Regions from separate parts of the Moorella sp. E306M genome, predicted to be linked through region 1. Evidence: riboswitches for the same ligand, from Rfam matches in the RefSeq annotation. Region 1 holds a riboswitch; the other holds the start of a gene.

Region 1 (15,210 bases):
GCGTCTGGTGGCCCACATAACGAAAAAATTTGAGAATACTGGTGAGGATAACGACGACTTGATTTCCATTGGTACCGTTGGCCTCATCAAAGCAATAAATACTTATAATATGAATAAAGGTACCAAGCTAGCCACCTATGCCGCCCGCTGCATTGAAAATGAAATTCTCATGCACTTGCGCGCCACGAAAAAGACCCGCAGCGAAGTTTCCCTTTATGACCCCATCGGTACTGATAAAGAAGGAAATGAAATCGCTTTGATTGATGTTTTGGGTTCAGATCAGGATATCGCGGAGATTGTGGAAACTTCTTACGAACGTCAACGGGTTATGCAAAAGGTAAATGTATTAACACCAAGGGAGAAGAAAGTCCTGGCCATGCGTTTCGGGCTATTCCAGGGCCTGCGGCGTACCCAGCGGGATATAGCTCGTAAAATGGGCATTTCTCGCTCCTATGTTTCTAGGATCGAGAAAAAGGCCATCCAGAAACTTTTGAAGGAGCTGTCTGCCGAAGGGTGCAGCAAGTAAACATAAAAGATTTTCTCTGGCCGTGAAAGAAGGCCGGCTTTTTTATTTTGCGGGGCCACGTGTGAAGTGGAGGCTTTGTGTGGTATAATTTTGCCAGCTGTTATTAGGAACCCGGCATTAGATGAAGGGCCGCTGGTGTAAACTATTTAGCTGGTGACGTTTAATATGGCAAGGGTGCAGCTGAGGCGAGGCGAAGAAGGACGCATTAAAAGAGGCCACCCCTGGGTTTACCGGACGGAGATTGAGACCATCTATGGCGCCTTTGAACCGGGAGACATAGTTACCGTAGAGGATCGCCGTGGCAGGTTTATTGGCCGGGGGTATATCAACCCGGCCTCCATGATTACTGTCCGCATCCTTACTTATAGTCGTGATGAAGAAATCGATGCGGCTTTCTGGCGGCGGCGCCTGGCGGCTGCCTGGGATTACCGCCGGAGGGTTCTGGCTGGTGCTGGGACGGACGCTTATCGCGTTGTCTTTGGCGAAGCAGATTTCCTGCCAGGGTTGATTGTCGACAAGTTTGGCCCCTACCTGGTGGTCCAGACCCTAGCCTTAGGGATTGATCGTTTTAAAGATACTCTAGTGGAAATCCTGGATGAGTTAATCCAGCCAACGGGGATCTTTGAGCGCAACGATGCGCCAGTGCGGAAACTGGAGGGCTTGGAGCTGCGGTCGGGATTCCTCAAGGGTCCCTTTGACCCGCAGGTTGTCATACAAGAGAACGGCCTTAAATTTTATGTAGATCTGGCCGCAGGACAGAAGACGGGTTACTTCCTGGACCAGAGGGAAAACCGAGCCGCCCTCCAGCCGTTTGTGAAAGGGGCGCGGGTGCTGGATTGCTTTTGTCATACCGGGGGGTTCAGCGTCCATGCCGCCCATTATGGTGCCCGGGAAGTAGTGGGCCTGGATATCTCGGCAGAAGCCATTGCTATGGCACGGCGCAATGCGGTGCTCAATGGTTATGGGGACCTGTGTTCTTTTGAGGAAGCCAATGCTTTTGACGCCTTGCGAGAGCTGGAGCGCCAGGAAGAAAGGTTTGATGTAGTTATCCTGGATCCGCCGGCATTTGTCAAGGCCAGGAAGGCTTTGGAGGGAGCCATCCGGGGCTATAAAGAGATAAATTTGCGGGCGATGAAGATTTTATCTCCTGGCGGCTTTCTGGTGACCTGTTCCTGTTCCTACCACATGCCGGAGGAACTCTTTTTAGAAGTTATCCAGGATGCAGCCTTTGATGCCCGTCGCCGCCTGCGCCTGCTGGCCAGACGCGGCCAGGCTCCTGACCACCCGGTACTCCTTGGCTACGACGAGTCGCGTTACCTCAAGTGCCTAATGCTTCAGGTAATATAAAAGACAATATTACCTGCTTACAGCTTACCTCGGGAAGGGACTAAAACTACCGCCGTCCCCTCCCATTGAAAATAATGGTTACTCCCCGGCAGTCTTTTTGTGGTATAATAACCTGTAAGTGCCTCTATTAGGAGTGAAACATGCTCAAACTACTGCAACCGGACCTCTATGTGCGTTCCCTGCGGGATATACCCCTGGCAGCTTTAAAGGCGCGGGGTATCCGCGGTTTGATTATTGACCTGGATAATACGGTGACCGAATGGGGACGGGCGACCCTGGACCGGGAAATTTACCGGTGGTTTACGGAATTAAAGAAGCAAGACTTAAGGGCCTGCCTTGTATCCAACAACCGGGATGTCCGGGTGCAAAAAATAGCTGCTTACCTGGGTATTCCCGGAATTTCCAGGGCCGGTAAACCCAGGCGGCGGGCCTTTTACCAGGCCATGGCCGTCATGGAAACGGCAGTTGGTAATACTGCCGTGATCGGCGACCAGGTTTTTACCGATGTCCTGGGAGGAAACCGCCTGGGGCTGTACACAATTCTGGTGATGCCTATAAATAAGCGCGAGTTCATTGGCACCAGGGTGATCCGTCAGATAGAAAAATTGATAACCAAACGCCTGGTAATCAACGATTTAAAGGACTTATAATAGAGTGAGTAAAAAAATTGGCTTTACATAACCCGATTATTAAAAAGAAATGGCAGGGTAGGCCATGCTGCAGGTAAAAGCTTCAACCGGGCTGGTGGCCCTCATGGGATGCCCGGTAGAACATTCTTTATCGCCTTTAATGCAAAATGCGGCCTTTGCCGCCACCGGGCTGGACCTGGTTTACCTGGCCTTTGCCGTTACCCCTTCCGGCCTGCCGGCTGCCCTGGCCGGGCTTAAAGCCCTGGGTTTCCGGGGCGCCAATGTTACGGTACCCCATAAAGAAGCAATTATCAAATACCTGGATGCAATCGATCCCGCGGCGGCTCGCATCGGAGCCGTGAACACAATTGTTAATGACGGGCGCCTGACAGGCTACAATACTGACGCCAGCGGTTTTTTGCGTTCCCTCCAGGAAGCAGGTTTTGATCCGGCCGGCAAGAAAGCGGTCATCCTCGGGGCCGGGGGGGCGGCCCGGGCGGTGGCCTTTGCCCTGGCCGGGGCGGGTTGCACCGGGTTGACCATTGCCAACCGCACATTGGAGCGGGCCGGACACCTGGCAGCCGCCCTGGCCGGTTTAAGCGTCCTGGTAAAGGCCTGCGCCCTGGAAGAGGAAGAGCTGCGTCCCAGGGTAGAAGAGGCCGACCTGGTGGTAAACGCCACCAGTGCCGGCATGGCTACTATGGAAGGAGCCGTACCCCTGCCGGCGGCCTGGCTCCACGCCGGGCAATGGGTCTACGACCTGGTCTACAATCCCCTGGAAACCAGGTTCCTGCGGGATGCCCGGCAGCGGGGTTGCCGGGCTATATCCGGTTTGGGGATGCTCCTGTACCAGGGGGCCGCGGCCTTTACCCTGTGGACGGGGAAGCCGGCACCGGTGGAGGTCATGGGAGAAGCCCTCCGGAAAGCAATACAAGATTCTCATGCCGCTAAGTAGGCACCATCAGAAGGATGAAAATAACAGGCCGGCTTTTGTTCAGAGCGAGCGACTTGGTCGGAGCAGTAAAGCAGCCCGAGGCTGAGACGTAGGCTGTTCCGCGCGGACCAGAGAGCGAGCAAGACGATACCAACCTGGAGTTCTGGCGGAAGGCTGGATAATTAGGAGAGGCAGGAGATACTTTGCTGCGTTATCTTACCGCGGGGGAATCCCACGGGCGGGGTTTAAGTGTGATTGTTGAGGGTATGCCGGCCGGGGTACCCCTCACGGCTGAAGATATTAATACCTGGCTGGCCCGCCGCCAGGGCGGTTACGGCCGCGGCGGGCGCATGAGCATTGAACGGGACCGGGTGGAGATCCTGGCCGGGGTAAGAGGCGGCTATACCCTGGGCAGCCCCGTCGCCCTTTTTATAGCCAACCGGGACTGGGCCAACTGGCAGGAGATTATGGCTCCCGGCCCCGAGGCCCAGGCCGAGCGGGTAGTTACCCGGCCGCGGCCGGGGCATGCCGACCTGGCGGGAGGTTTGAAATACCACCAGGCGGACCTGCGCAATATCCTGGAACGTGCCAGTGCCCGGGAAACGGCGGCCAGGGTGGCGGCCGGGGCTGCGGCTGCTGCTTTGCTCAAAGAACTGGGGATTGAACTGGCGGCCCATGTGGTCCGGATTGGACCGGTTGCAGTTAAAGGGGCGGTAGAATTGAGTGCTGCCCGGCAGGCCTGGGAGTCGCCCGTCTACTGTGCCGACCCGGAAGTCAGCCGGGCAATGGTAGCAGTTATTGAAGAAGCCCGGCAAAAGGGGGATACCCTGGGAGGAGTGGTGGAAGTACTGGCGGCCGGGGTTCCCGCCGGGCTGGGCAGCCATGTTCACTGGGACCGGCGCCTGGACGGGCGCCTGGCCCAGGCTTTAATGAGCATTCCGGCCATCAAAGGGGTAGAAATCGGAGCCGGTTTTGAGCTCGCAAGTATTCCAGGAAGCCTGTCCCATGATGCCATCGCCTACCGGGAAGGACAGGGCTTTTACCATCCCACCAACCGCGCCGGCGGCCTGGAGGGTGGTATGACCAATGGAGAAATCCTTGTCCTGCGGGCGGCCATGAAACCAATCCCCACCCTGATGCAGCCCTTGCCCAGCGTTGATTTCCTGACAAAAAAACCTGTTACGGCTGCTGTGGAACGTTCTGACGTCTGCGCCGTCCCGGCAGTAGCGGTCGTTGCCTGGGCGGCGGTGGCCTGGGTCCTGGCCGGGGCAGTGATGGAGAAATTTGGCGGCGATTATTTACCGGAAATCCAGGAGCGAATGGCCGCTTACCGGCAGTACTTAAGCGGTATTTAACAGGTAAGGGTCTATGATCCTGCCGGGGAGCGAGCAAAACAATGCCACCCTTGAGGAAGATAGAGAAAGAGGAAGACGAAGACGGATGCCGGACAATATTGTTTTGATCGGATTTATGGGCAGCGGCAAAACGACAGCAGGGAAGATCCTGGCAGCCAGCCTGGGCTGGTCTTTCCTGGATACCGACGCCATGATCGAAGAGGACGCCGGTTTGTCTATTAAAGAAATTTTTGCTCGCTATGGAGAGCAATATTTCCGGAAACTTGAGCAGGCGGCAGTTGCCCGGGCAGCTGCTGCCCGGCGGGCAGTTATTGCCACCGGCGGGGGGGCCGTCCTTTCCGGAGACAATGTCCGGCGCTTGCGGGAAGGCAACAAAGTTGTCTGGCTCCAGGTACGGCTGGAAACGGCCCTGCAGCGCGCCGGGGTGAAGGGGGACCGCCCCCTCCTCCAGGGACGGCGCCGGGAAGAGGTGGCCGGGCTCTTCAAGCGCCGCGAGCCCTATTATACCTTTGCCGATGTATATATCGACACTGACGGTAAAGATGCAGACGCCGTGGCCGGAGAAATAAAGGAGGCTTTAAAATTATGGCTGGCGAGCTTAAAGTAAACCTGGGTGAGCGTACTTATAAGATTTTTTGCGGTTCAGGGTTGTTAAAGGAAACCGGCTTCCTGCTTAAAAACCTGGACCTGGCAGCCCCCTGCCTGGTAGTAAGCAATGCTACCATTGCTGGACATTACTGGCCCACCCTGGAGCAAAGCCTCAAGGCAGCCGGTTTTCAGCCCCACCTTGCCCTGGTTCCCGACGGGGAGGAGGCCAAAACCCTTAAAGTTGCGGCTGAACTATATGATGCTGCCCTGGCAGCCGATATTGAGCGCGGGTCAGCCATTATCGCCTTGGGGGGCGGCGTGGTGGGGGATGTGGCCGGGTTTGTGGCCGCCACCTGGCTCCGGGGCGTTCCTTTTATTCAACTCCCGACTACACTTCTAGCCCAGGTCGACGCCAGCGTGGGGGGCAAGGTGGCTGTCAACCATCCCCGGGGCAAGAACCTCATCGGCGCCTTTTACCAGCCGGCGGCCGTCATAGTCGACCTGGCAACCCTGGCCACCCTGCCGCCGCGGGAAGTCCGGGCCGGCCTGGCGGAAGTCATCAAGTATGGCGTGATCATGGATGCCGGCTTTTTTACTTACCTGGAAGATCACCTGGAAGGCGCCCTAAATGGAGAAGAAGGGGTCCTGGAAACCATCGTTTTGCGCTCCTGCGCCTTGAAAGCAGAAATAGTTGCCCGGGATGAGCGGGAAAGCGGCTTGCGGGCCATTTTAAATTTTGGCCACACTATCGGCCATGCCGTGGAAGCCGTAACAGATTTTGCCGCCTACCGCCACGGTGAGGCCGTTGCTATGGGGATGGCCGCCGCCGCCCGCCTGGCCGTCCGGCGGGGAATGTTTTCGGAAGCGGAAACCGGCCGCCTGGTGCGATTGCTGCAGCGGGCGGGTCTGCCTGTTGATTTGCCGGCCGTCGAACCTGCTGCTTTCCAGGCGGCCCTGGGCCATGATAAAAAAATCCGCCAGGGCCGGCTGCGGATGGTCCTGCCGGAACGGTTGGGCCGGGTGCAGGTTACCCCGGTTAGTTTAGAGGAGATTATGGCGGTTATTTGCTGAGGAATATCCGGGGGCTGTCCGCCTCGGCCTGCTAAAGAATGAATGTTGCGGGAGGGGAGCAAAATGGACACCCGGCGGCGGCTGGGGGACCTTTTAATTGCGGCCGGGATGATCACCCCGGCCCAGCTGGAGCAGGCCCTGCAGGAACAAAAGCGCACCGGGGAACGCCTGGGTAAGGTTTTGATCCGCCTGGGATTCATTACTGAAGCCAGTATTCTGGAAGTCCTGGAATTCCAGTTGGGCATTCCCAAAGTCGTCCTGGCCGACTACCACCTGGACCCGGAGGTGGTGCGTCTGGTGCCGGAGGGCCTGGCGCGGCGCTACCAGGCCATCCCCATTCGCCTGGACGGCAACCGTCTCCTGGTAGCCATGGCCGACCCCCTGAACCTGCTGGCCCTGGACGACCTGCGCCTGGCTACCGGCAAGGAGATCATGCCGGCTATAGCTGCTGAAAGGGAAATTGAAGAGGCTTTGAGCAGGTTCTGGCAGAAGGAAACTGCTGCCAGCATGAGCGAGGCGGCGGCCGCCGCTGCCCTGGAAGCTCCCGGTCCCGGCGGTACCGAAGGGGCACCGGCTGTACGGCTGGTTAACAGCTTTATCCAGCAGGCGATCCAGATGCGGGCCAGCGATATCCACATCGAACCCCAGGAAGGGGAAGTACGCGTACGCCTGCGGGTGGATGGCCTGCTGCGGGAGTTAACCCGCCTGCCCCTGGGGGTTCTAAGCAGCCTGATCTCCAGGATCAAGATCATGGCGGGCATGGATATTGCCGAAAAGCGCCTGCCCCAGGACGGCCGTTTTCAATTTACCCTGGGTAAACGCAACGTCGACCTGCGTGTTTCCAGCCTGCCCACGGTTTACGGGGAAAAGATCGTCCTGCGCCTGCTGGACCAGGAGGCCATGCTCCTGTCCCTGGACGACCTGGGATTTTTGCCGGCCATAAAAGAGCGCTTTGCGAGCCTCATCCACAGTTCCTACGGCATGCTCCTCATTACCGGTCCCACGGGCAGCGGTAAGACGACAACCCTCTATGCCACCCTTAACATTTTATGCTCACCGGAAAAAAACATCATTACTATTGAAGACCCCGTAGAATACCTGCTGCCCGGCATCAACCAGGTACGGGTCAATCCCAAGGCCGGTCTAACCTTTGCCTCAGGTTTGCGATCTATCTTGCGCCAGGACCCCGACATAATTATGGTAGGAGAAATTCGCGACCGGGAAACGGCGGATATCGCCGTCCGGGCGGCGACCACCGGCCATTTGGTGTTCAGCACCCTCCATACCAATGACGCCGCCGGGGCCGTCACCCGCCTCTTAGATATGGGCGTTGAACCCTACCTGGTCAACTCTTCCCTTATCGGCGTAGTGGCCCAGCGGCTGGTGCGCCGGCTCTGCCCCCACTGCCGGGAGATTTACCGACCCGAACCGGGGTCTTTGGAAAAGACCTGGCTGCCAGCAGTAGAAGAACTCTGGCGGGGTCGGGGTTGCCAGCGCTGCAGTTTTACCGGTTATGCCGGCCGGACGGCCATCCAGGAGGTACTGGTGATGAATGAAGAACTCCGCGGCCTGGTGACCGCCAAGGCACCGGCAACGGCCCTGAAAGAGGCGGCCGTAGCTGCCGGTATGGTGCCTTTAATCGAGGACGGTTTGGAAAAAGTCCGCCAGGGGATTACCACGGTGAGTGAAGTCCTGCGTGTTTCCCTGGGCGGTTTGTAAAGACCAGACTGTACTGTCCCGGGTGGCATATACTTCCATTGATCTTGAATTCATAGTTCTGCCCTTTGCAGTTAGCCCGGCACTATACGTTGTTTATTAACATTGGTAGCAGTTGGCTATTAAAAATCCTTGCGTTTGTTATCCTGGCTTTATCCGGGAGGATTAAAATGTTCGACATTGAAACCATCCTGCGGGCGGCGGCTGCCGCCGGGGCCTCCGATGTCCATCTCTCTGTCGGCCTGCCGCCGGTTTTCCGGGTCCACGGCGAACTCCAAGTCCAGCGCCAGTGGGAGCCCCTGGATTCCGGAATGACAGCCAGCCTGGTACGGCCTATGGTGGGCGAGAGGTGGGAGGTATTGCAAGAGCGGGGAGAAATAGACCTGGCTTACTCCCTGCCCGGCGTAAGCCGTTTCCGGGTTAATGTCTTTCACCAGCGGGGAAGCGTTAGCGCAGCCATCCGCCTTATACCCAGGGAGATACCCAGCCTGGAAACCCTGGGATTACCGCCGGTGGTGGCCGAGCTGGCAGAACGACAGCACGGCCTGGTCCTGGTGACGGGGCCGACGGGTAGCGGCAAGTCCACCACTCTGGCGGCCATGGTGGATAAAATCAACCGGGAACGCAGCTGCCATATTATTACCCTGGAAGACCCCATCGAATACCTGCACCAGCACCGCCGTAGCATCGTCAACCAGCGGGAAGTGGGTTCAGATACCCGTTCCTTTGCCAGTGCCCTGCGGGCCGCCCTGCGCCAGGACCCGGATGTTATCCTGGTCGGCGAGATGCGGGATTTGGAGACTATTGCCACGGCCATCACGGCCGCGGAAACGGGTCACCTGGTCTTGGCGACTTTACATACCAGCAGTGCCATCCAGAGCATTGACCGGATCATTGACGTTTTCCCGCCCCACCAGCAGGGGCAGGTCCGCATCCAGCTGGCCGACACCCTGGAAGGGGTTATCACCCAGCAGCTTTTACCGCGGGCCGACAGGAAAGGCCGGGTGGCAGCAGTGGAAGTGCTGATTGCTACCCCGGCTGTCAAGAATCTCATCCGCGAGGGTAAAACCCACCAGATTGTTTCCAGCATGCAGACGGGAGCCCGCTACGGCATGCAGACCATGGACATGGCCCTGCGGCAGCTGGTCACCAGGGGTATGATAGAGGATAGAGAATTAAACAATGGTTAACGGCGCCAGGATTAGCAGGAATTTGCCTTTTTATGACGAATAAATGTCCATATATCCTCGTTCAAGGCAAACCCGGCGAAAGCCGGGGGCGCAAAGCTACGGGCCTGTAGACGCTGTCATGGCCGCCGGGCTGCCGGGGAAGAGTTCTATCTTTCCCTGTTGCCGGTGGCTATTTATATTTGGAGGGAAAGCATGAATTTTGCCTACCGGGGAAGGGATGCCAGGGGGAATGCAGTTAGCGGGAATATAGAAGCGGAAAGCCAGGAACTGGCCATCCGGGAACTGCGCCGGCAGGGGATTTTTATTACTTACTGCCGGCCGGCAGTTGTAACCCCAGCCCGGGACTGGCGGAGCCTTTTCCGGCGGCTGGTATCCCGTCGCGACCTGGCCCTCTTCAGCCGCCAGCTGGCGACCATGCTGGGGGCTGGCCTGCCGATTGTGACGGCCTTGCATATTTTACAGCGACAGGCAGAAAATCCTTCCCTGCGAGAAAGTATCGGTATGCTTCTCCAGGACCTGGAGTCCGGGGAGGCCTTTTACCGGGCGCTGGAACGGCAGCCCCGGGTCTTCCCGCCTATCTTCATCCATACCGTCGAGGCCGGGGAGCTGGGTGGGGCCCTGGACGAGACCCTGGAGCGCCTGGCGGGGCACCTGGAACGGGAACATGAAGTAGAGGAAAAGGTCAAGTCGGCCCTGACCTACCCGGCGATAGTCAGCATGGTTGCCCTCCTGGTAGTTATTTTTCTCCTGACTTATGTCCTGCCTTCCTTCCAGGTCATGTTGAACAGCCTGCAGGTGCCCCTGCCCTGGCCGACGCGCCTGGTTCTGGGACTAAGTGAAGGGTTACGGCGCTTGTGGCCTTTTCTGGTCTTTTTCCTGGCCGGCGCTGCTTTCGGGTTTTACCGCTGGCAGCAAAGGCCAGCGGGGCGCTACCAGGTCGACCGTTTGTTCCTTCGTTTACCAATTTTCGGTCCCCTGCATCATAAGGCGGTTCTATCTCGTTTCAGCCGTACCCTGGGTACCCTCCTGCACAGCGGTGTACCGGTCCTACTGGCCCTGGAAATAGTGCGGCGTACGGTGGGCAATGCTGTGGTGGCTGGCGCGGTGGAGCGGGCGGCAGAAAGCGTTCGCGATGGGCAGAGCCTGGCGACTCCACTGGAAGCGAGCGGAGTCTTCCCTCCCATGGTGGTGGAGATGATTACGGTAGGCGAGGAAACTGGGGCCCTGGATGCTATGCTCGAACGAGTGGCGACTCTTTATGAGCAGGAGGTGGAGGCGGTCGTGGCCCGCCTGGCTTCACTGATAGAACCCGTCCTCATCGTCGGCCTCGGCGGCATAGTAGGGCTTATCGTAATTTCGGTCTTTCTTCCCTACTTTCAGATGCTGGGCGGCATAAGGTAGAGGCGGGCGGGGGTTGCAGGCAGTATACCCTTAAAGAATGCCCTGGCCGGCGGTTCCATGTCGAGGAGTGCCAGGATAACTCTGCATCCTGCCGCGTTTGAGATCGGGGATAATAATGCGGGTAAGAGGGGGGTGATCTACTTGTAGGTTTCCCCGGCGGGCTGGCAGCAGGAAAGTAAAAAGCGCAGGCAAAAAAATCAGGGAGGTTGATTGATTCATGTGGCAGAGACTGAAAAAGGCGCGGGACCAGCGGGGTTTCACCCTGGTGGAGCTTCTTGTTGTTATTGCCATTATCGGCATTTTGGCCGCCATCGTCGCCCCCAACGCCTTCAAGGCCATCGAAAAGGGCAAGGTGGCGGCCGCCGAAGCGGACTACAAGGCGATTAAGGCGGCAGCGCTGAATTATTATACCGATACCGGCGTTTGGCCGGAAGACGGTACAGATAGCGAGGGATTTGTTACCGAACCAAGCCCAACGGTGGATGGCTGGAACGGCCCCTACCTTGAGCGCTGGCCGAGCAAGAACCCGTGGGGCGGGACTTATACCTACATGAAACAAGATGATTCATCTACACTTTGGGGTGCCCCTGCCCGCTGGCTCCAGCTGACGGACGTACCAGGAGCACCATCAGACGGTAACAGTAACAATGCTACCGGAGCCGCAAAACAACTTCTAAACGACTTAGGATCTGATGTTGTCAAGTTTGCAAATGGCAGTAGAGACACCCATATTCTGATTTCAAAAGAATAATTTTGATTGGGTCTGCTCCCGGCGCTTCGGTGCCGGGTGTAGACCCACCGACCCGTCCTGCAACCGGTCGTGTGGCCTGTTCCGGCGGGGGTAATGAAGCGGATCCTCTTTTCTCCGGGAGAGGATGTGAGCCATTGATGTTCAGTTTACCTAGACTGCCCCGCGACCAGCGCGGCTTTACCCTGGTGGAGCTTCTGGTGGTTATCGCCATCATCGGCATCCTGGCGGCCATTATTACTCCCAGCGCTTTCAGGGCGGTGGAAAAGGCGAAGATATCGCGGGTGGTTGCCGACGTGCGGGCCATAAAGGCGGCCGGTTATGCCTATTACGCCGATACCGGTGACTGGCCGAAGGCGGGGCAGGATTCCTACGATCGCCCCTACGACCAAGGAGACGAATATGGCTTCCTTTACTTCGTAAACTCTGACGGCAGCACCGGCTGGAACGGGCCGTACCTGGAGAAGCAGCCCGGCACTACGCCCTGGGGCGGCCATTATCGCTACTGGAAGAGTGTAATACCCAGCGGTAGTGTCTATGACGCCGCGGGCAACCAGATTCCAGTTAACAACACCAAATGCGCTGTAGTTACTATCGGCGGCTTCCCTGACCAGGGTATCCGCGACGCCGTGGACCGGCGCATCAGGGAGAGTGTCGGTTACTCCTATGTGGGAGAGGAAAACGGCACGTACTACATCTCGGTGATCATCTGGATGGAGGGGTTATAGCGCCGGCGCGCTTGTCGTTTGGGTAATAGGCGTCTGTCGTGTAGTTGGGCTTGCCATAAATGTGGTAGAAGGGAAAAGTATGTTTTGGATTGAAGTTTTTTTCTTCCTAGCGGGTCTTTTTATCGGTAGTTTCCTCAACGTGGTCATTTACCGCCTGCCGCGCGGGGAAACGGGGGTCTGGGGTCGTTCGCACTGCCCGGCTTGCGGGCGGGCGCTGGCCTGGTACGACCTTATACCCGTATTAAGCTACCTGCTCTTGCGGGGCAGGTGCCGTTACTGCCGCCTGCCGATTTCCTCACGATATCCTTTAGTCGAGCTTGTCACAGGCGTGGTATTTACCACCCTTTTTTATAATTTCGGCCTCTCCTGGATCCTGGTAAAATACCTTTTTCTAAGCGCCGTGTTGGTAGCCGCCAGCTTCATCGATCTGGAGCACTACCTGATCCCTGACCGCCTCGTGGTGACTGGTGCCTGCGGCGGTATTCTTTTAAGCCTGCTGGCGCGGGATGTGGGGTTTTGGTCTTCTTTATGGGGAGCAGTTGCGGCAGCAGGATTTTTGCTGCTGGTTGCCGTAATAAGTAAAGGTGGCATGGGCGGCGGGGATGTCAAGCTTGCAGGTATGGTAGGGCTTTTCCTCGGCTGGCCCCTGGCATCTCTGGCTCTTTTCCTTTCCCTGGTCACAGGCGGCTTGGCGGGCGTTTGCTTGCTGGTTTCCGGTCGGAAAAAGCGGCAGGACCCCCTTCCTTTCGCGCCTTTTATCGCCATAGGGGGGCTGCTGGCGTTGTTTTTTGGCGAGGAAATGTTGCACTGGTATCTTGTTAGGTTTTTGTAAAGTAATGAAACGCGAAGCGTGAGCAGTTTATATAGCGGCGGTTGATATGGCGGGGACGGAAAAATATGGTTCCACGCGGGCGGTACAGGGAGAGCGCGGTTTTACGCTGATTGAAATGGTAGCCGTCATGGCCATCACCGGGCTCCTGGCTACGGTGGTCCTGCCGGTAGTGGCTAAGAGCCTGGCATGGTGGCAGGTGCAGACGGCGGCCTGGCAGCTGGTAAGCGATATCCGAGAAGTACAGCAAATGGCCATTAGCGGCGAAGATTACCACCGCACTATTCTCTTTGATACCGTTAATAATTTGTACCGGATCAGGAAAGACGCAGTGATCGTAAAAGAAACCAAACTGCCGGCGGGGGTATCCTTTGCCAGCGTGGCCTTTCCAGACAGCAAGCTGGCCTTTAACCTTGAAGGTGTTCCCTCGGCCAGCGGAGACATCGTCTTAAAGGATCGCTATGGTCGCTATTACTATATTACTGTCCTGCCGGTTACAGGCCGGGTCAAGGCGGGGAAAACGACGTGAAAAAGTGTTGCTGGCCTGGTAACAACCGTGGTTTAACCCTGATTGAAGTCCTGGTGGCGGTAGCCTTGCTGGCGGCGGTGCTGGTACCAATGCTGGGTATGTTTACTACCGCCGCCCGGAGTTATACCAGGGGCGGCCAGGAGACGTTAGTTTTGAACCTGGCCCGGGAACGCATGGAAACCAGCCTGGCAGCCGGTTATAACGGCCTGGCCTCCCTGCCTGGAGCTGGCGGCACCTGGCAGGCTTACCCCGGCCGGCCGGGATATGAGTACCAGATAACTATAGCAGATTATGACCTCGTCCTACAGGTGAAGGAAGTGATGGTGCGGGTGCGCCCGGTGAATGACCCGGCGGGGCAGGTGGAACTGGCAACCCTGGTTGCCAGGTGGCCGTGAAGTGGCGGCGGGCCGGCCTTACTTTAATTGAAACTGTAATTGCCGCCAGCCTGATGGTCCTGGTCCTTATGTCTTCTTTGAGCATCCTCCAGGCGGGTTTAAAATGGTGGCAGCGTGGCTGGGACCGTATGGATGCCCAGCAAAACGCCCGCGTGGCCCTGATGCAGATGACCAGGGAGATCCAGGCTGCTAAGGAAATAATAAGCGGTTCTGATGCCGGTACCTTAATTATCGCTGATGCGGCGGGCAATCAATATAAATATCTGTTAACGGGTGATAACCTCCAGCGGGCCGTTAAGAAGAAAGGTTCTTTAAGCTTCAGCGGCTATAATCTCCTGGCCTACGGGGTGCAGACCCTGGAATTTTTTTATGACCATCCAGAGGCGCCGGAAAACAGTAAAACCGTAACCATCCACCTGGTTACGCGGGACGCCGAAGGACGGGACTTTGACGTAACTACCGCGGCGGCCCTGCGGCTCAGGGTGATGAACCCCGGAGGTTAGCATTTAACTTGCTGGTAAAGATTCTGGTAAAGATTTTTATTGCAGGTGATATTCTTTGGCCGGCACCTGGCGGCGGAGTATAGCTACAGGCAAGGGAAGAATTGATGGGGTGGGGTTGCCGGGGAGGTGCTGGCACCGGCGGGGCAGCGCCCTGCCGGGGGTCCTGCTGGCCATCCTGGTCCTTTCCCTCCTGGGGGCAGGGCTCCTTTCCCTTTCCCTGGTGGAGCGCCAGGGCGCGGCGAATGAAGTTAAGATTACCCAGGCCACCTACCTGGCCGAAGCCGGTATCCATTTGGCCCTGGCAAGACTACGCCATAACCCCGCCTGGCGGGACGGTTTGGGAGAAACTTACCTGCCTCCGGCAAGGGGTCGGATCATCAGCGTAAGCGTGGAGTCGCAGGCTGCAAGTTATCGCTTGCGTTCCGTTGGGGAAATAGATGGGGTCCAGCGAGCCGTAGAGGTGGATCTGGCCCGGCCCTTTTTCAGCTATGCCCTGGCCGGCGCCGGGGACATAACCGTAAAGAACCCCTTGACCATTATCGGCGATCTTTTTGCCACGGGCAGCATTTACCTGCAAAAGGGGGCCAGCGGCAACGTTGCTGCCGGGAAGGATTTAACCATTCAAAATAACACCACCGTCCAGGGCAGTGTGGTTACCGGCCGCTATCTGTATAATTACGGCACCATTCGCGGCGACGCCACCGTGGGCCAGGTTACCGAC
Region 2 (15,210 bases), 1.7 Mb from region 1:
GCAAAAGTAATTTACATGTCAAAAGGATCTAGCTTTAATTAAAAAAGCGTTGGGAGCTTCTACTGGAGTTTAATTTGCTAAGCGGCGGCATAGCCGACCTTTACAGAACTGTGGCCGTGCAGGTAAAAGCAACGGCCACTTTTCGTTTTATTTTTTATGCCTATTAACAGGCCATAAAATAAAAATATTTTTCCGGTCAAGAAGGAATTTTGCCATCAATGGCGAATAAATAAAATAGACAGACACATCAGATCACAAAATAACAAAGTGATCTCATAGTAAGGAGCTGACCTTTGTGCGGGAGAACAAAGTAAAAAAAGCCCTGGCCGATGGCGAAGTAGTTATCGGCACCATGATCTCCGAGGTCAGGGGGCCGGGTATTATCACCATGCTGGCTACGGCCGGCTATGATTTCGTCTATATTGACATGGAACATTCCTCTTACAGCATCGAAACCGTGGCCGACATGATAGCCGTCTCCAAAGCCACAGATATCGTGACAATTGTCAGGACGCCGGGTTTGTCGCGGCTGGCCTTATCCCGGCCCCTCGATGCCGGGGCGGAGGGGCTCTTAATCCCCCAGGTAGAGAGCGAAGAAGAAGTAAAGAAAATTGTTGAGTACACCAAGTATTACCCCTTGGGGGAGCGCGGTATGGCCCTGCGGCGCGCCCATTCCAACTTTGCCCCGGTGAAAACGGCCGACTATATTAAGCTGGCCAATGAACAAACTTTAATAGTCATCCAGATTGAAAGCGAGACGGCCATCCGCGACCTGGAAAAGCTCGTAAGTGTACAAGGAGTGGATGCGGCCTTTATCGGGCCTGCTGACCTTACCCAGTCCTACGGCATACCGGGCCAGACAGGAGACCCGCGGATTACCGCCGCCCTTGAACGTTTTATCCGCGTTTGCAATGATCACGGCGTGGCGCCGGGCATTCACGTCTATGACATGGATAGCGCTAAAAGGTGGATCGACGCTGGTATGAGGCTGATAGCCTACTCCAACGATATCAGCATGATCGTGGATACAGGCCGCAGGTATACTGCCGAATTAAAAGAATATGTAGCCTCAAAGTGCTAGTTACGATGCTAAATTATGGGGGTAAATGCAATGGCAAAATTTGTACCCAGGGGCATTATCCCGGCCATGGCCACACCCACCGACGAATGGGGCAATATTAATGAGAGCGCGCTGCGCAAGCTGGTCAATCATTTAATTGAGGGCGGGGTACACGGCCTTTTCCCGGTAGGCAGCCAGGGCGAGTTTTTTGCCCTGACATTTGAGCAAAAGAAAAAAGTGATTGAGATAGTTATTGACGAAACCCGGGGCCGCGTTCCTGTTTACGCCGGCACGGCGGCTCTGACAACGAAGGAAGCCATAGAAACTACTAAAATGGCCCGCGACCTGGGTGTTGATGCCGTATCCATCCTGACGCCCTTTTTCACCAACCTGAGCCAGAAGGAGGTTATCGGGTTTTACCTGGACATAGCCCGGGCCGTCCCCGACCTGCCGGTATTGCTTTACTCCAATCCGGGCAGGACCAAGGTGCCTATTGCGGTAGAAACCGTCAAAGAGCTGGCTGCAGTAGACAACATTGTCGGCATCAAGGACTCCAGCGGCGACATGACCCTTACGGCCGAATACATCAGGGTCACGCGGGATATGGATTTTTCTGTCCTGGCCGGCCGGGACACCCTGATCTATGCCACCCTCTGCTACGGCGGCACAGGCTCCATTACGGCTACGGCCAACGTGGAACCCCGCATAGCAGTAGAAATTTATGAAGCCTTTATGGCCGGCGATCACCGGCGCGCCCTGGAGGCCCAGTACCGCCTGGCACCGCTGCGCCTGGCCTTTGAACTGGGCACCTTTCCCGTGGTAATCAAGGAAGCCTTGAATATGATCGGCATCGACGCGGGTAAGGCCATCCGGCCCGTTGGTCCCCTGACGGAAGAAAACCGGGCTCGCCTGCGGCAGGTCTTGCAGGATATGGGCGTAGTAAAAGCATAGGGTGGTGCGGGAAGTCAAATGAAGAAGAAAGTCTTGATCGTCCAGCCGATCCACGAAAGCGGCCTGAAGGTGTTTGACGACCGGTTCGAGGTGCGGGTCGCTCCCGACCCGTCGGTAGAAACAGTTAAACGTGAGATCAAAGGTGTGGAAGGCGTTATCGTGCGCACGGCACCTTTTACCCGGGAAATAATTGCGGCTGCCGACAGCTTGAAAGTCATTGCCCGCCATGGTGTGGGCGTGGATAACATTGATCTTCGGGCGGCTACGGAAAGGGGTATCCTGGTACTCAATACGCCGGATGCCAATGCCGTTTCCGTTGCCGAGCATACCCTTACCGCCATAGGTGCCCTGGCCAAGAGGGTGCTCCCTATGGACCGGGCCACCCGCCGGGGCGACTGGGAAGCCAGGAATGAATACAAGGCCGTGGACCTGGACGGCAAGGTGCTGGGTCTGATAGGTATGGGCAGGATCGGGAGCATGGTGGCCAGGAAGGCTGCCGCCGCCTTTAACATGGAGGTAATCGCGTACGACCCTTATGTGCGGCCCGAAGTGGCGGCGAAAAATGGAGTTGTATTATATGAAGATTTGGACCGCATCTTCCGGGAAGCCGATGTTATATCCATTCACACTCCCCTCACGGCTGAGACCAGGGGCCTGGTAAATGAGGCCAGGCTGGCCCTGATGAAATCTTCGGCTTTCCTGGTGAACTTCTCCCGCGGTGGCGTGGTGGACGAGGAGGCTCTGTATCGCGCTCTTAAAGATGGAGTTATTGCCGGCGCCGCCCTGGATGTTTTCGAGGAAGAGCCCCCCTCACGAAATCATCCGTTATTTGAGCTCGATAATGTGCTGCTTTCTCCCCATAGCGCGGCCCTGACTCAGGAATGCGTGGTCAGGATGGCCACCGGCGCGGCCCGGGGGGTAGTAGATGTACTTACTGGTAAAAGGCCACAATTTGTGGTTAACACGGAAGTTTTAAAGCAATAGTAGTAAAACATTTACCTGCTAAGCAAAGGGCCTTAAGGGGGTTGCTTGCAGGACAAAATAGGACGTGGCGGGTCGACTGCAAGGGGGAATTTATTAGTGGCCAGGTATTCCGTCCCCAATGGTAAAAAAATGGTGGAATTTGAGATACCGGATGGAGTAGATGTGACCGTCGTTGAGTCCCGGAAACTTCCCGTCCTTCCCGACGCGGAACGGGCGATAAGGGAGGCTGTCGCCAACCCTATTGGCAGCCGGCGTCTGCGGGCTATGGTGCAACCGGGGCAGAAGGTGGCTATAATCGTTACCGATATTACCCGGAAACTACCGGAGGACATTATCCTGTCGGTTTTAATAGAGGAACTGCTGGCCGGCGGTATCTGCGTGAATGATATTACCGTAGTGGTGGCTACCGGGACCCACAGGCCCAATAGCCGCAAAGAGTTAGTTGATATGTTTGGTGAGGAAAACGTCACCCGCCTGCGCTTCGTCAACCACAACGCCTGGGATAAAGAAGGACTGGTTTATTTAGGCAAATCTCAAAGAGGCATACCGCTGGTAGTCAATAAATATGTGGCGGCAGCAGATATTAAAATCTCCACCGGGGTTATCGAGACCCACCTCCTGGCCGGCTACAGCGGCGGCGTAAAAAGCGTGGCTGTCGGGGTAGCGGGGGCGGAGACTATAGCAGCGACCCACAATTACCAGGTGATGGCAGAAACACGGCTGGGGGTGATTGAGGGTAACACCTTCCGGGATTTCTTGACCGAGGCCGCTATGGCTATAGGCCTGGACTTTATCGTCAACGTAGTCCAGACCGGCAATAAAGAATTGGTCCGGGTGGTGGCCGGGCACCCGGTGGCGGCTTTCCTGGAAGGCGTCAAGACGGCGCGGGCCATGTATGAGGTGGAGATTGATCATCAGGCGGATATTGTCATTGCCGGCGTAGGTTACCCCAAAAACCGCGACCTTTACCAGGCTACCAGGGCGGCCAACACCTCTATCTTCGGTCCCCGGCCGGTGGTGAAAAAAGGCGGGGTAATCATTATTCCGGCCAGCTGCGAAGACGGCTTCGGCCACCCCGGCTACGTAGACTGGATGGCCGCGTCCGGTGGGCCCGACGACATTATTGAACATGCCGCGAAGGAGGGTTTTGCCCCCGGGGATCAAAAAGCACTAATTTTGGCTTGGATTCTAAAACAGGCGCGGGTGGTTGTGACCGATTGTGAAATTCCTGCAGGAGAATTAAAAAAGGTATATTTAGAAGCCATGCCTACTTTGCAGGAGGCAGTGAACAGGGAAATTGCGGGTAGAACCGGTGTGAGGGTAATTATAATCCCGGATGCCCTTCTTACTTTGCCCATTTTGCGAAAACAGCAACACTTATAATTTTATCTAGCCGGGGGTGGTGGCGGTGAAGAAACATATAAGGACGACGGGCGTCTTTTTAATCATCGTTGGCGTGGCTATAATGGTCGACTCTGTTATGGTGCTTAAACTTGGAAATTATCATAATCCGGATTCTGGCTTTTTGCCCTTTTGGTACAGTTTACTGATGGTAATATTCAGCCTGGTGCTGGTAATCAGTAATTTGGGTGCTGATGACCGGCCGCAACCTTTTTGGGAATCCCTGCAATGGGTAAATCCCTTAATAGCTGTCATAATTATAGGATTATACGGTTTTATTATGGAAAAATTAGGATATTTACTCGCTACTTTTATATTTCTTCTGGTATGGGAAAAGCTTTTGGAGCATGAAAAATGGTTGAAAACATTAGTTATTTCCGTCTTCGGGACCATTTCATTATATTTAATTTTTGAGCATATGCTGGGAGTCCCGCTTCCGGCAGGCATTTTCGCTCTATAGGGGGGCAAGTAATGGGTATTTTTGAAGGTCTTTTTAACGGATTTTCCATTGCCCTGCAGGGCTACAACCTTTTATTTGCCTTTATAGGCTGCTTGCTCGGCACGGCCATCGGTGTCCTTCCCGGCCTCGGCCCGGCGGCTACAATATCACTACTCTTACCGGTAGTTTATAAAATGAGTTCACCGGCGACATCAATAATTTTTTTGGCCGGAATTTATTACGGTTCGATGTACGGCGGGTCGACGACTTCGATTCTCCTTAACTTGCCGGGTGAGGCGGCATCGGTAGTTACCGCGATAGATGGCTATAAAATGGCTTTGAAAGGTCGGGCAGGAGCGGCGTTGGGAATTGCCGCCATTGGCTCTTTTATCGCCGGCACTATCGGGGTGATTGGTTTGAGCATAGTCGCCCCTCCCCTGGCCGAATTTGCCCTGCGCTTTGGGCCCCCGGAGTACTTTGCCCTCACCCTTGTGGGGCTTTTGCTGGCGGTATTTCTTTCGGGATCGTCCATAGTAAAGGGGCTTATTGCCTTACTCATCGGCCTTTTGCTGGCGAGCGTCGGTCTTGATCCCATTACCGGTAAGGTCCGTTTTACCGGTGGAATTATAGGCCTTCAAGGCGGTTTTGATTTTGTAACTCTGGCCATGGGGGTATTCGGCATCGGTGAGATTTTATATAGCCTCGAACAAAACATTAAAGGTGAGATTGTAACTACAAAAATCGGCAAAGTTTTTCCTACCATAAAAGATTTCATAGAAGCGAAATGGGCGATTATTCGCGGTTCGTTAATCGGCTTTTTCGTTGGCATCCTTCCCGGCGGCGGGGCCGTAATTGCTTCCTTGGCGTCCTACGCCGTGGAAAAAAGGTGCTCCAAGAAACCGGAAGAATTCGGACATGGGGCCATATGCGGCGTTGCTGGCCCGGAATCGGCGAACAATGCCGCCTCCAGTGCCTCTTTTATACCTCTCCTTACGTTGGGTATCCCCGGTAATGCCTCTATCGCCATGATTTTTGCAGCGCTAATGATCCAGGGGGTAACACCCGGACCTTTCCTTGTAAAAGAGCACGCCGATGTCTTTTGGGGAGTTATCGCTTCGATGTATATAGGCAATCTGATGTTGTTGGCCCTCAATCTACCCCTTGTGGGTCTCTGGGTTCAACTTTTGAAGGTTCCTTTTGGGATTCTGGCACCGGCGGTGGTATTGTTCACCTGTGTAGGCGTCTACAGCATCGCCAACGATACCTTCAATATATATGCCTTACTGTTCTTCGGCCTCCTGGGCTATTTTATGCGCAAACTTGATTTTGAGCCGGGTCCGTTACCTTTAGCCTTCGTACTTGCCCCCATAATTGAGAATTCTTTAAGGCAGTCTCTTTTGATGTCGGGCGGCAGTATGGCCATCTTTTTTACCCGGCCAATAGCGGCGACTTTGTTCGCTATCTTTATAGCTCTGGTGATTGCACAAGGTCTGCAATCGTTATGTCAGCGAAAAAGGTCGAAGGTTTCGCCGGGAATGAGCACCGGCGAAGTTTAATACAGCCTTCGTAAAGCTATCTACGGGAAATAAACTTAATGGAAAGGGGTAGATAATTAAGATGTATCGTAAGAAAGCCTGGAGAATATTGGGTCTGTTGATGGTCGCCCTGCTGGTGCTCCTTATTGCCAGCGGCTGCGGCGGTAAATCTGCTACTCAGGACAATACCCCTTCTCAAGAGAAGAACGAAGGGGCTGCGGCAACAAGCAGTAAATATCCAGAAAAACCCATCACCATTATCGTTCCTTATGCGGCAGGCGGTTCTACCGATGCCTTGGCCAGGGCCATTGAAAAGGTTTGGACCAAATACTGCCCGCAGCCCGTCATGATTGTTAACAAACCGGGCGCTGGTGCTGTTGTAGGTCGGGAATTTGTCAAAACTTCCAAGCCCGACGGTTACACCTTAATGATAGGCTACGGTTCAGGGGAAGACCTAATCGGTCCCCAGTTGCAAAAAGTACCCTACGATCCTCTGAAGGATTTCACGCCTATTGCCAGGATGTCGATCCACTCAACCATTATTTGTGTTCCTGGCAACTCCCAGTTTAAATCAATGAAGGAGCTTATTGATTGGGCTAAAACTAGTAATCAGCCCGTCACCGCCAGCGTATCGACGGCTACGGGCAACGTCAATATCACCATGCGCGGGATCGGCAAAGTTACTGGCATTAACATCGTTCCCATACCCCATCAGGGTGGCGCCCAAGCTATTACCGACCTGATCGGCGGGCATGCCATCGTGGGCGGCGGTTCCGGCAACGAAGTGGCGCCCCATATTCAGGCCGGCAGGCTGCGTCCTCTGGCTGTAGATCTACCGGAGCGCGATCCCGCCTTCCCGGATGTACCGACTTTAAAAGAGCAGGGCATTAATTTCTACAGCTGGGGATCGGTTAAAGGTATTGCCGCTCCGGCCGGAACTCCTAAAGAAGTGGTTGATTATCTAGCCGACGTACTGAAAAAGGTAAGCGAAGATCCCGAGTTTAAAGAGTCAATGAAGAATCTCCATCAGCCCATCCTTTATATGGGTCCCGAAGAATTTCAGAAATTCTTCAAAGAGGCCTATGACTATTTCGGCAAGCTGATTAAAGACCTGAATATAACATTGCAATAAAAGGTTGTAACCCTTCCCTTCCCGTAGATAGCTTTACTTTTTGAAAGGAGATATTTCCATGAAGCCCATGTCCTCCCGAGAAAGATTCCTTACTGCATTGAAAAAACAGCAGCCCGACCGGGTGCCGTGGTTTGAGAGTTACGTCCACCGAGGTCTCGCCGACAGGATTGTCGGGCGCAAGACCGATTTGCCGCCGGGCTGGCGTACCCCACCGGACTTATATAAAATTCTCTGCCTTGATACCATAACGTATAACTTCAGGCCCCCCTTTTATGCCATCATGGAGAAGAACGGCGACGTAGAACAATTGAAGGAAGGCCTGCTCAAGACCAGGGACGACTTAAAGGCTTTAAAGGAGTTTCTACCCGATCCTGAGAATCCGGATTTTTACAGGGGCGCCGAAGAACTTTTATCCTTTGCCCGGCAAAACGGCCTGGCGGCCATTGCTGGTATCAGGGTGGGGTTGAGCAACACGTACAACAGCATGGGGTATGAAAACTTCTCCTACGCCCTTTATGACGACCCCGGTTTTATTGAAGAAAGTATGGAATTGATCGGCGAGTGGTGTATTAAGGTTATTGAGCGGGTAAATGATTTAGGTTTCGATGCAGCCTATATTTCCGAGGACATAGCTTTTAAATGGGGACCGATGTTTTCTCCGGAACACTTCCGGAAATATATGCTGCCCCATATGAAAAAGGTAGTTGATCACATAGCTATTCCCAGGATATACCATACTGATGGCAATCCCCTGCCCATGCTTAAAGATCTGGTGGAAGAGCTAAACATCTGCGCCATTGCCAATCTAGAGCATGGTGCCGTTGATATTTTCCAGGTGAAGGAAGAATGGGGAGATAAGCTCTGCCTCATTGGCAACATGGACCTGCATTATACCTTAACAATGGGTACTCCCGAAGAGACGGTATTAGAGGCCAAAGAGAAGCTCGAAAAGGTGGGCAAGGGAGGGGGCTATATTATTTCCAGTTCTAATGGCTTGACAGAATACTGCAAGGCGGAAAATATATTAGCTTTAAACGGAGCAATACTGCGGTACGGTGTTTATTTTGAATAGCTAACTTCCCTACCAGGGTTTTTTATACCCGTTTGGTTCCTGGTTTTCAGTGAAAGGGGGGGTTAAGCAAATGTCGTAAAGAACCATATCAAATGGACGAGATATAATCTAAAAGGAGGCGTTAAAAATATGCCAAAATTCGCCGCCAACTTAACCATGCTGTTTACCGAAGTGCCTTTCCTGGAGCGCTTTCAGGCCGCGCGGGAAGCGGGTTTCAAAGCGGTGGAGTTTCTTTTCCCGTATGAATACAGCATGGACGCGATAAAGGGCGCGGTAGAAGAAAACAATCTCCAGGTGGTGCTTTTTAACCTACCTGCCGGCGACTGGGCGGCGGGTGAGCGCGGCATTGCCGCCAACCCGCAGCGGAGGGAAGAATTCCGTGAAGGAGTTAAGCAGGCAGTGGCCTGGGCCCGCGCCCTGGGCGTGCCGCGGTTGAACTGCCTGGCCGGCAAGAGGTTAGACGCCTTCACTTTTGAAGAGCAGTGGCAGGCGCTGGTGGACAACGTCCGCTATGCGGCTGGAGTTCTGGGAGAACATGGCTTAAACCTCATGGTGGAACCCTTAAACCATTACGACGTACCGGGTTTCTTACTTAACACGACCGGACAGGTTTTGCAACTGCTTGCCGAGGTTGATATGCCCAACGTTTATTTACAGTACGACATTTATCACGCCCAGAAAGTAGAAGGAAATCTGACGGCTATCCTGCGCGAGCATCTGCCAAAGATCGGCCACATCCAGATCGCCGACAACCCCGGCCGGCACCAGCCGGGAACGGGCGAGATTAATTATCCTTTCTTGTTGCGGGAGCTGGACAACGTCGGTTATAAGGGTTATGTGTCTCTGGAATACATTCCGGTACCGGACACTCGCCGGTCTTTAGACTGGGTGGCAGCGTACGGGTACAGGCTAGATTAATTTGGGGAGTGCGTTAGCCCCGATAAAAGGAGTATGCCGCTTGGGCGGCACATTAAAACCAGGTAAAAATTTTGGCGAAAGGGGTAAAAAGAAAAAGATGAGTAAAATTGGCTTCATAGGACTGGGCATCATGGGCAAGCCCATGAGTAAAAACCTGCTGAAGGCTGGCTATGAGCTGGTCGTATATGATATTATTAAAGAAGCAGTAGACGATGTAGTGGCCGCCGGCGCGGAACCGGCCGGTTCCTGCCGGGAGGTGGGCGAACGCTGCGATAAGTTTATCACCATGCTGCCCAATTCCCCCCACGTCAAGGAGGCTGTCCTGGGGCCGAATGGTTTGCTTGAGGGTGCCCGGCCTGGTTCAATCCTTATTGATATGAGCTCCATTGACCCTATGGTTAGCAGGGAAATAGCCGGGAAGCTGGCTGAAAAGGGCGTGCGTATGCTGGATGCGCCGGTGAGCGGCGGCGAACCCAAGGCCATCGACGGAACTTTGTCGATAATGGTCGGAGGCAAACAGGAAGACTTTGATGAATGTTATAATATATTAAAGGCCATGGGATCTTCCGTGGTCCGCGTCGGTGACATCGGCGCCGGTAATGTGACCAAACTGGCGAACCAAATTATTGTCGCCCTGAACATTGCCGCCATGTCCGAGGCCCTGGTCCTGGCCACCAAAGCCGGCGTTGACCCGGAACTGGTCTACCAGGCCATCCGCGGCGGCCTGGCCGGGAGTACGGTCCTGGACGCCAAGGCGCCCCTGGTGCTGGCCGGTCAGTTTAAGCCCGGTTTCCGGATTAACTTGCATATTAAAGACCTGGCCAATGCCATGGCTGCCGGGCATGAGGTGGGAGTTCCCCTGCCGCTAACCTCTGTTGTTATGGAAATTCTGCAAGCCTTAAAGGTTGATGGCTTGGGTGACGCCGACCACGGAGCCATCATTCGCTTTTACGAAAAACTGGCACAAGTTGAGGCAAGAAAGCATTAGTGGTCCCCCTTTGCGAGGTCCAGGCTGCCTGTAAGCCGCCTGGACCTTTATGCCAAAAACTTGAAAGGGCATGATGTGGAGAATGATCCGAACTTGAGCGGTGCCAGAGGGGCAATAGGACAGCGAGGTCTTAGTGGAAACATTTTGGTATAGGTGCGTGAATAACCATGAAAGACGGGCTAATCATCCGCAAGAAGAAAATGTATGAAGAAGTGGTGGAACGCATTACCCGGTTGATTAAGAGCGGGGAGTATAAAGTGGGGGACCGCTTGCCGCCCGTTCAAGAATTGAGCGAAATGTTCGGTGTCGGTACCCCCACTTTAAGGGAAGGCCTCTCTGTCCTGGCCTCCAGCGGCATCCTGGAGATAAGGCACGGTAATGGCATTTATGTCAAGCGCTTTCCCTTGGAACCAGAGGACCTGATGGCCAAATTAAACGAGGTAGAATACCAGCAGTTGCTCTCCTGGGTTGAGTTTCGCCGGGCGCTGGAAGCCGAGGCTGCTGCCCTGGCCGCCGAAAGGAGCGACGAGGCGGATTTAGAGGCCATGGAAGCGGCAGAAATAAGGCTGGAAGAGGAGATAACCAGGGGAGAAATCACCATCGAACCTGACTACCAGTTTCACAACAGCATAGCTTTAGCCACCAAGAATCCTATATTTATCCAGACTTCTACCACTATAGAGCATATTATTCGGCAGTATTTTCATTTGAGTTTACGCTACGGCAGGACCTTGCCCTGGCACCGGGAATTGGTGGTGACTGAACACCGGAAAATATTGGAGAACATCCGCAAGAGACGACCGCGAGAAGCGCGCAATGCCATGCTGGAGCACCTCGACAACGTCTCCGGACGGGTGAAGCTTTTGGAGAGCCTGGCCGGGGGTAAGCAAATTGATGATCGTTAAGATGCGTTACTTAATCAAACCGGAGTATAAATTTAATTCATTTTTAAAGAGGGCTTAATACAATTATAACCCTGGCGTGCTATTATAAAAGCGAGCAAAGCCCTCTGACCTCCTTTTTAATATATACCCTACCACACCCGGATTGCCCGGGTTGTTTTTTTATTGCCCCAAAAAGTGGTATATTTTGCAGGAAAAAAAGCATTAATGTCGAATAGCGTAAAGGGTTACCGCTAAAGGCAAACCCCACCGAAAGGGGGGGACGCAAAGCCATGGGTCTAAGGCTTTTACGAGCTAAGATCGCCAGGCTGCCGGTACTTTGATGCTGCTGCAATTTTTAAGCATGAAGACAGGGGCGGCCTTTGGCGATGAGGCTGTCCTTTATTTTTTGTCTTCCATGAGGGTTGCTTCGCGCATGTGATCATTGCCGGGAAGGGGTAAAATTAATGAATAAAACCATAGGGTTATTGTCCGATGGCCTGCCGGGATAAACTCGTTAACCAGGAAGTACTGGAAGCCCTCCTGGACGATTACCTGCGCCGTAAGACTTTGCCGGCAACCTATAAAAACTATCTTTTGAGGTTAATCGAAGGCCAGGTTAACATACTCGTTCACAATCTTTTACAAATGGTTGATGGCGAGGGCGTTAATGAACCTGGCCGCTGCGTTAAATTGTCACAGCCCGGTGGGCAGAAAACTTGACAGAACCGGAGCTATCTGTTAATATATCGCTACGGAAAGCGTGGTAGTGCCTGAATAACGGGCGGAAGTAGCTCAGCGGTAGAGCATCGCCTTGCCAAGGCGAGGGTCGCGGGTTCAAATCCCGTCTTCCGCTCCATATTTTTGGCTTGGGGGGACCTCGGATCGGGTTTTTACCTGTCCGAGGTGTTATTCTACTAGCTTGTTTTTTAGTAGGCGCGGCAGGAAAAGGTAGACAAAGCGGCGAAATAAAATTGCTGATAGTATTTTATGCTAAATGGATGGTCATAATGAATGGCGTCCAGTAGTCGGGAGCAGGGAGGAGCAAGTAGGTAATGAAGGCTACCGTCGAGAAGTTAGATAAGCATCAGGTACTTCTGGAAATTGAAGTTGAAGCACCCAGGGTACAGAAAGCCCTGGATCAAGCTTACCGCCGCCTGGTAAAGCGGGTAAACATCCCGGGTTTCAGGAAAGGCAAGGCACCGCGTTTTATCCTGGAACGGTATATCGGCAAAGAGCCTATCTATAATGAGGCGGTAGAAATTGTTATTCCACCGGCCTATAAAGAAGCAGTAGCCGAGCACCAGCTGGAACCCATCGATCACCCTGAAGTGGAAATAGTCAAGGTGGAAGAGGGCGAGCCTTTAATCTTCAAGGCCAGAGTAGAAGTCAAGCCGGAAGTCCACCTCGGCACCTACAAAGGCTTGGAAGTGGAACGGCCGGAAGTAAAAGTTAGCGAGGAGGATATCGACGCCTATCTGAAAAGCTTACAGGAGCGTTATGCTACCATCAAGAACATCGAAGATGAACCGGCGGCTGCGGGGGATATTGTCGTCATTGATTTTAAAGGGACGGTAGAAGGCCAGCCTTATCCAGGTTTAGAAGGAAATAATTATCATCTGGAATTGGGGTCGGGTACCTTTGTCCCCGGCTTTGAGGAACAACTGGTAGGTGCCCGTCTAAACGAGGAACGTACCGTTACCGTTACCTTCCCTGCCGACTACCACAAAGAAGACCTGGCGGGCAAGGAAGCCGTCTTCCAGGTTGCCATCCGGGGCATTAAACGAAAAGAGCTGGCCCCTCTGGATGATGAATTTGCCAAAGACGTCAGCGAGTGCGAGACTCTAGCCGAACTGCGCCAGGATATCCGCCGCCGGCTGGAAGAGAGACAGCGGCAAGAGATTGACGCTGCCGTAAGGCAAGCTGTAGTGGCCAAGGCCGTAGCGGCAGCCACGGTGGATTTACCGGAAATCATGGTTAAACGGCGGATCGAATCCCGGCTCAGGGAACTGGAACGCAACCTGCATGCCAGGAAAATAACCCTGGGGGAGTTCTTAAATAATACTGGTAAGACTATGGATGATTTAGAGAAAGAATTCCAGCCCGGGGCGGAAAGGGATGTAAAGACCGAACTGGTGCTGGAAGCCATTGCCAAGGCCGAAAATATTGCGGCCACGGAAGAAGACATTGAGGCGGAAATTGAGAAGATGGCCAGGATCTTCCGCCAGGATGCAGCCGAAGTACGGAAGAATCTGGGCGACTTGTCCCTCCTGAAATACGATATAATGATTAAAAAGACCATAGATTTTCTGGTCGAGCACAGTGTGGCCGTACCTCCCCGGGAAGGCGGAGAAGGGGAGACAGGAGAAACTGCTGCGACGGAAGGCTAAAAGGAGTAGAAGCGGTTGTGGAAGGAATTTTTACCATGGAGGTGGGGTAAGGAGTGTCAATCCTGGTACCGGTAGTAGTTGAGCAGACCAACAGGGGCGAGCGGGCCTACGACATTTATTCCCGCTTGCTGAAAGACCGGATTATCTTCCTGGGAAGCGCCATTGACGATCATGTAGCCAATCTGGTGATTGCCCAGATGCTATTCCTGGAGGCAGAAGATCCCGATAAAGATATCCACCTGTATATCAACAGTCCTGGTGGTTCCATCTCAGCCGGGATGGCTATCTTTGATACCATGCAGTATATCCGGCCCGATGTTTCCACCATCTGTGTCGGCCTGGCAGCCAGCATGGGCGCTTTTCTCCTGGCTGCCGGTGCTAAAGGCAAGCGTTTTGCCCTGCCCCACAGTGAAATTATGATTCACCAGCCCATGGGTGGCACCCAGGGGCAGGCGGTGGATATCGAGATTCATGCCAGGCGTATCCTGGCCATCCGGGATACATTAAACCGTATTTTAAGCGATATCACCGGTAAACCGGTGGAACAGATTGCCAGGGACACCGACCGCGATCATTTCATGACCGCCCAGGAAGCGAAGGAGTACGGTTTAATTGATGAGGTGATCACCAAGCGCGAGTTGCCCGGTAAATAGGGACAGCGAGGTGAACTAAAACCATGTATAAATACACGGACGATAAGGGCCAGCTGAAGTGTTCTTTTTGTGGTAAACTTCAGGACCAAGTCAAAAAGCTGGTCGCCGGTCCTGGCGTCTATATCTGCGACGAATGTATTGAGCTGTGCAATGAGATAATCGAAGAAGAACTGAGCGAGGATCTGAACCTGGAAATGGGCGAACTGCCAAAACCCAAAGAGATCCGGGAAATCCTCGACCAGTATGTCATCGGCCAGGATAAAGCCAAGAAAGCCATGGCGGTAGCCGTTTACAACCACTACAAGCGCATCAACCTGGGCATGAAGATGGATGACGTCGAGCTCCAGAAGAGTAACATCATCATGCTCGGGCCCACCGGCAGCGGTAAAACACTCCTGGCTCAGACCCTGGCCAAGATCCTGAATGTACCCTTTGCCATTGCCGACGCCACTTCCCTTACGGAAGCCGGTTATGTAGGCGAGGATGTGGAGAACATCCTGTTAAAGCTAATTCAGGCGGCCGACTACGATGTGGAGAAGGCGGAAAAGGGTATCGTCTATATCGATGAAATAGATAAAATCGCCCGCAAGTCGGAAAATCCGTCCATTACCCGGGACGTATCGGGCGAAGGTGTCCAGCAGGCCCTCCTCAAAATCCTGGAAGGGACCATCGCCAGTGTACCTCCCCAGGGAGGGCGCAAGCATCCCCATCAAGAATTCATCCAGCTGGATACCACCAATATCCTCTTCATCTGCGGCGGCGCCTTCGACGGCCTGGATAAGATCATCAAAAACCGCATCTCCCAG

The links. A riboswitch is a leader RNA that binds a small molecule or an ion and turns the genes downstream of it on or off. The one in region 1 is predicted to bind cyclic di-GMP.
Region 2: another riboswitch for cyclic di-GMP. It lies ahead of FLZ89_RS02830 (hypothetical protein); the one in region 1 lies ahead of FLZ89_RS11610 (type II secretion system F family protein).

What each region holds. Positions count from the first base shown of each region.
Region 1 covers NZ_BJKO01000001.1:2,244,868-2,260,077, forward strand. The annotation lists gene sigK (RNA polymerase sporulation sigma factor SigK) at 1-526, shown strand, start outside; gene FLZ89_RS11570 (class I SAM-dependent rRNA methyltransferase) at 692-1,873, shown strand; gene FLZ89_RS11575 (YqeG family HAD IIIA-type phosphatase) at 2,014-2,523, shown strand; gene FLZ89_RS11580 (shikimate dehydrogenase) at 2,588-3,457, shown strand; gene aroC (chorismate synthase) at 3,640-4,791, shown strand; gene FLZ89_RS11590 (shikimate kinase) at 4,805-5,398, shown strand; gene aroB (3-dehydroquinate synthase) at 5,377-6,450, shown strand; gene FLZ89_RS11600 (GspE/PulE family protein) at 6,514-8,169, shown strand; gene FLZ89_RS11605 (type IV pilus twitching motility protein PilT) at 8,337-9,356, shown strand; cyclic di-GMP riboswitch class I at 9,412-9,494, shown strand; gene FLZ89_RS11610 (type II secretion system F family protein) at 9,522-10,757, shown strand; gene FLZ89_RS11615 (prepilin-type N-terminal cleavage/methylation domain-containing protein) at 10,975-11,508, shown strand; gene FLZ89_RS11620 (prepilin-type N-terminal cleavage/methylation domain-containing protein) at 11,646-12,233, shown strand; gene FLZ89_RS11625 (prepilin peptidase) at 12,313-13,065, shown strand; gene FLZ89_RS11630 (type II secretion system protein) at 13,112-13,591, shown strand; gene FLZ89_RS11635 (prepilin-type N-terminal cleavage/methylation domain-containing protein) at 13,588-13,986, shown strand; gene FLZ89_RS11640 (hypothetical protein) at 13,977-14,489, shown strand; gene FLZ89_RS11645 (hypothetical protein) at 14,545-15,210, shown strand, end outside.
Region 2 covers NZ_BJKO01000001.1:540,657-555,866, reverse strand. The annotation lists gene FLZ89_RS02890 (2-hydroxyacid dehydrogenase) at 1-32, shown strand, start outside; gene FLZ89_RS02885 (HpcH/HpaI aldolase family protein) at 296-1,081, shown strand; gene dapA (4-hydroxy-tetrahydrodipicolinate synthase) at 1,112-2,011, shown strand; gene FLZ89_RS02875 (hydroxyacid dehydrogenase) at 2,030-2,995, shown strand; gene larA (nickel-dependent lactate racemase) at 3,092-4,378, shown strand; gene FLZ89_RS02865 (tripartite tricarboxylate transporter TctB family protein) at 4,404-4,856, shown strand; gene FLZ89_RS02860 (tripartite tricarboxylate transporter permease) at 4,868-6,391, shown strand; gene FLZ89_RS02855 (tripartite tricarboxylate transporter substrate binding protein) at 6,453-7,502, shown strand; gene FLZ89_RS02850 (uroporphyrinogen decarboxylase family protein) at 7,561-8,574, shown strand; gene hyi (hydroxypyruvate isomerase) at 8,704-9,492, shown strand; gene garR (2-hydroxy-3-oxopropionate reductase) at 9,590-10,480, shown strand; gene FLZ89_RS02835 (FadR/GntR family transcriptional regulator) at 10,648-11,385, shown strand; cyclic di-GMP riboswitch class I at 11,611-11,698, shown strand; gene FLZ89_RS02830 (hypothetical protein) at 11,857-12,084, shown strand; tRNA gene FLZ89_RS02825 (tRNA-Gly) at 12,146-12,220, shown strand; gene tig (trigger factor) at 12,417-13,751, shown strand; gene clpP (ATP-dependent Clp endopeptidase proteolytic subunit ClpP) at 13,805-14,404, shown strand; gene clpX (ATP-dependent Clp protease ATP-binding subunit ClpX) at 14,428-15,210, shown strand, end outside.